2 regions of the Arthrobacter tecti genome follow, and region 2 is predicted to be linked to the other one. Evidence: predicted binding sites of a transcription regulator. Region 2 holds the regulator's gene; the other holds the start of a gene.
What was found. The regulator Rex, encoded in region 2, represses fermentation and respiration genes when NADH is low (regulators of the CRP and FNR family bind a similar motif). The targets are predictions, from matches to a motif close to CTTGTGAANNNNTTCACAAG.

Region 1: a site for Rex is predicted at 1,151-1,170, ahead of ACX80C_RS16270 (queuosine precursor transporter). Genes of this name have one in related genera too.

The regions. Positions count from the first base shown of each region.
Region 1 is NZ_JBTNCT010000019.1:6,315-8,708, forward strand. It holds gene ACX80C_RS16270 (queuosine precursor transporter) at 273-977, opposite strand; gene ACX80C_RS16275 (TetR family transcriptional regulator) at 1,214-1,873, shown strand; gene ACX80C_RS16280 (hypothetical protein) at 1,870-2,355, shown strand.
Region 2 is NZ_JBTNCT010000003.1:267,886-270,279, reverse strand. It holds gene ACX80C_RS05975 (hypothetical protein) at 70-771, shown strand; gene ACX80C_RS05970 (redox-sensing transcriptional repressor Rex) at 787-1,497, opposite strand; gene ACX80C_RS05965 (glutaredoxin family protein) at 1,628-1,924, opposite strand; gene ACX80C_RS05960 (HAD family hydrolase) at 2,067-2,394, shown strand, end outside.

The sequences.
Region 1 (2,394 bases), on a different contig from region 2:
CGGGAAGATCAAATACTTCGATTACCGCCCTACAGACGAGGCCATCTTCCAGGAACGACGCCGGGAGAAGGCACTGATGGAAGAGGGCTGGACCATTCTGCGTATCGAGTGGGGGGATCTGGCAAACGAACGGGAGTTGAAGCCTCGCATCGTCCGAGCACTCCATCGGGCACAGCACAGAACCAACGAATCCGCTGCCTAACCGCAAACGGAGGCTCATCGAAACACCTGAACCTGCGGGGAGACAACGGATCCGTTGGGACGGTGCGGCGCTACCGCGCGTAGGACGGCTCGCGCCGCTTCACCCAGCGGATCGCCGTCGTCGTTACCGGCAGTAGGAGCACCTCGACCAGCGTCTTGTACACGAACCCGAAGAAGAGGTAGTTCAGGAACGTCGGGAAGTCGGTGATGCCGATGACGGACGCAGCGATTGCGCAGAAAATGAGGGTATCCGCGAACTCGCCCACACCCGTCGAGGCCATCAGCCGTGCCCACAGGCTCCGCTCGCCGAACCTGGACTTCATCCGCACGAGCACCAGGGAGTTCAGCGTCTGCCCAACCAGGAAACCGAGCAGCGACGCCAGCACGATCAACGGCACCGGCCCCAGCGCCAATTCGAGCGCTTCCTGTTTGGCCAGGCCGAAATCGTCATCGAACCCGGGCAAGGCGATGATGATCCCGAACACCAGCGAGGCGAACACCGAGAGCACGAACGTCACGATGATCCCGAGCCGCGCCGCCTTGAACCCGTACACCTCACTGATCACGTCGCCAAGAACGTACGCCAGCGGGAACAGGAAGAAACCGCCGTCGGTGATGATGCTGAAGTCTCCGATGATCGGACCGATCACCACGCCCTTGGACGCACCGATATTGGACAGGATGACGACGACGGCAAGCACCGCCAGCATGATCGAAAAGTTTGCGCTGCCTACGGTCGCGTAACGGGCGCGGGCATGTTCCTGCAGTTGAGTCATGAGGTTCTCATTCATTGAAGTGGTTCGCGCAGCCTCATCGAAAGGCCCGCTGTATTAGCACTGGCGCCCGGCTGCCCCCGGGCGCCATCCATTATCCCACGCAGGGCCATCCCGCATCGATTCTTCAATATGTGACTCTTTGAGCCCCGAAACGGTCACCTATTGGAGAGTCAATTTTGAACACGTTCAGAAACTAGGACTACACTAAACTGAACACGTTCAAAAAGGAGCCCGTGATGCCCCAGAAGAAGAGCGAAGCGACCCGCAGCAGGCTTGTCGCCACCGCCCTCAAGCTGTTTCGCGAACAGGGCTACGACAAAACCACCATGCGCACCATCGCGAAGGAAGCCGGCGTATCCACCGGAAACGCCTATTACTACTTCACCTCGAAAGACGACCTCGTCCAGGAGCTCTACCAATCCCTCCAGGACGAGCACCGCAGCAAATCCCTCCCCCTCCTGCGCGAGGGACAGAACCTGGGTGAACATCTCCGCGTCATCCTGCAGACCGGAGTCGACGTCATGGGTCCGTACCACGACTTCGGTTCGAACTTCATCAGCGTCGCCATCCAGCCGTCGTCGAACCTCAGCCCATTCAGCAGCGATTCGGCCGTCGCACGGGCCAAGTCGATCGCCCTCTTCAACCAGGCAGTTACCACCGCCCGTCCGCAGCCACCCATGGCCATCCGTGCGGACCTTCCCGAACTCCTCTGGCTCGTCTACATGGGCGTGACGCTCTTCTGGGTCTACGACCGCTCCCCCAACCAGCAACGCACCCGCCGCCTCATCGACAACGCGGCGCCACTCATCGCCAAACTGGTCATCCTGTCGCGTCTGCCGGTGGTGCGGAAAATAGTCGACGACGTCGTCCAACTCATCAAGAACGCCAAGGCATGAGCGCTTCCCAGAACCAGTACGACGACGACGCGCGGCTGGCCGCGCGCTACACCGGAGCCGGCGGTGCGCACCGCGTGACTTTCACCCCGAAGGCGCTCATCGTCGGAACAGCGCTAACTCACCTTCAACTGGCGGTACTAATGGGAGCCTTGCTCGGAGACGGACACCCCTACGCAGCCTTCATGATGTTCCTGCTGAGCGGCCTCTTAGGCCTTCCAATTGCTGCACTTGGGTGCTTCATTGCGCTGGCACTCGGACTTGCCCTTCGCCCGGTCGCAAGTCAGGGACTCCACGTGCTCGTTTTCCTCGCCGCTTTCACGTTGATCACTGCGCTCATCCTGCTCTTGGCGGGTCTTGGGATTGCGGCTGTTGGGACCGGTCTGATCGTTGGGGCGGCCGCCGCCATCGGACGCGTCAGCGTGTGCCGGTTTGTCACCGTTCACCCGGCGAAACCCGCGACAATCAAGCATCCCGCGGAGTAGCCTGCATCCATCAACGGGTAGAACGAAGAAACAGGATCC
Region 2 (2,394 bases):
GCAATGGTTTGTCAGCAGTTTCGCCCGAACTTCCCCCGCCTGGCGGCTTCCCGGCGGTACGCTGGGCGCATGAGCACGCCATCACACGATCCTCAGCCCTCCGAACGCGACCCGGACAAGCTATCCGGCACTGATCCCCTCAACCCGGCGGAACCGGGGCCAACCCAGAACGCCGGAGCCGGCCTCTCCCCCGAGCCGCAGAAGCCTGCTGCGGATGATCATCAGCGGCAGAGCGGGTCGCCATACGGCTACCAGGCAGCCCAGCCCTCGGGTTATGCCTACCCAGGCTCGGCCAGCATGCCCCAGGCGCAGCGTCCGCCGATGCCCAAGGAAGTGAACTTGGCTTTCTATCTCATCATCGCGGCCGGTGTGCTGAGCTTGATCTCCTCTGTTATTTCCTCCGGCTCCTCAGGAATGACCGGAAGCTTCGCAGCGGTTGGGGCGGGCTTCACCATCGCCTTCGCCATCATCGGCACCGCGATTTACGTTGCACTCGCCATCTTCATCCGCAAGGGACACAACTGGGCACGCATTACCGCCACGGTTCTAGCAGCCATCTCCGTTATCTTGATGATTATTGGCTGGATCGGCCTGGCAGCGCTGCAAAGCAACCCTGAACTGCTGGAGCAGGCGGCCCAGGGACAGTCGATGCCCGGAGCGTTCCAAATGATCCTCGGTATCGTCGTGACGTTGCTCGGCGTCGTCGGCGTCGTGCTGTGCTATCTCAAGCAGTCCAACCCCTACTTCAAGCCGGTGCCGCCCCAATACTAAGCTGCCGCTAGACCCTTATTGAGCCGCGCGGGCGCGGGGGCCGGATTCCAGATCCGGGTCCTGCGCCCGCTGTGCGTGGTAAGCCAGAATCTGCAGTTCGGTGGCCATGTCCACCTTGCGCAGCTGCACGTGGTCGGGGATCTGCAGCACAACGGGGGCGAAACTCAGGATGCTCGTAATGCCGGCATCCACCAGTTCATCGCACAGGGATTGTGCAACGCCCGCAGGCACGGCAAGGACGGCCATGTTGGCTCGGGTCCGGCCGAGTACGGTTGCAAGGTCCTGTACGGGGCTGACGCGAAGCCATCCGACTTCCGTTCCGACGATCAGCTGATCGGCATCGAAGAGGGCAACCACTTCGAAGCCGCGCGACTGGAATCCCGAATATCCCGCCAGCGCCCGGCCGAGGTTTCCTGCACCGACAATCGCAACGCGCCAATCCTGCGACAGGCCAAGCGCCGTCGAGATCTGGCTATTGAGGTACTGGACGTCATAGCCCACGCCACGGGTTCCGTACGAACCGAGATAGGACAGATCCTTGCGCAACATCGGCGAATTTACGCCGGCAGCCTCCGCGAGCTCGTCAGAGGATACCCGCTCAATGCCTTCCGCGAGCAACGAGTTCAGGGCGCGCAGGTAAATGGTGAGCCGCGCCAGCGATGCCGGCGGGATCTGTCTGCCCTGCTGCTCTCCGGCTGCGCTCCGCAGCCCGGGTATCTCCGACATTGTCACTGGTTCATCGCTCCATCACTGTGCAAGGCTGCGCCTGCAGCTCCGCCCGCCCGCCGGAGGATGACGGCGGGGGTATGTCCACTTTAGGTCGCCGGTGTGGGTGCTCAAAGTTGGCTTCGATACGCTACGCCAACAGCCGACGCAGACGGCCCTCGTCGATCGTCCAGAAGTCACGCTGAACACCGTCAATCAGAAGAACCGGAACCTCCTCAGAAAAGCGCTCCAGCAGCTCAGGGTGGTCACCGATGGACACTTCGTTCCAGCTGACCCCGAGTTCGTCGGTTACTCGTACGACGACGTTCCGCGCCTCCACACACAGGTGGCAGTCCGGGCGGGTGACCAGCACGAGGCCTGTGGCCCAGGGCTTTTCCGGCTTTTCAGACTTTCCCGGCTCTCCGGTCGACGCCTTGTGCTCGCTCATGCTGCCAAGCGTAGTGGGCCGGGGCGTCGTGCCGGCCTCCGGCCCTGTCGACGGCCGCCGTCGTCGTCCTTGTGCACCGCCGTCATGCCCTCAGGTCAAGGATTGCGGCGCCGGAGGCCCTCGCAGTGATTAGACTCGTTCTATGTCCGCTGCGAACCTCCGACCCGCCATCAACCCCGGGTCTTCGACGGTTGCAGCGTCCGCGGAAGAAGCGCCGATCGGCGGTCCTGCAGGAGAAGCTGCTTTCTTCGACGTCGACAACACCATGATGCGCGGTGCAAGTCTCTTCCACGTTGCGCGCAAGATGTACCAGCGACGCGCCTTCACGCTCCGCTTCGCCGCCGGATTGGCCTGGAAGCAGCTCCGGTTCGTCATGCGGGGCGAGAACATGACCGATATCCACGCCGTCCGGGATGCCGCGCTGGCGTTCGCGATCGGCATCGCCCATGAGGACGTTCTGGCCCTTGGCG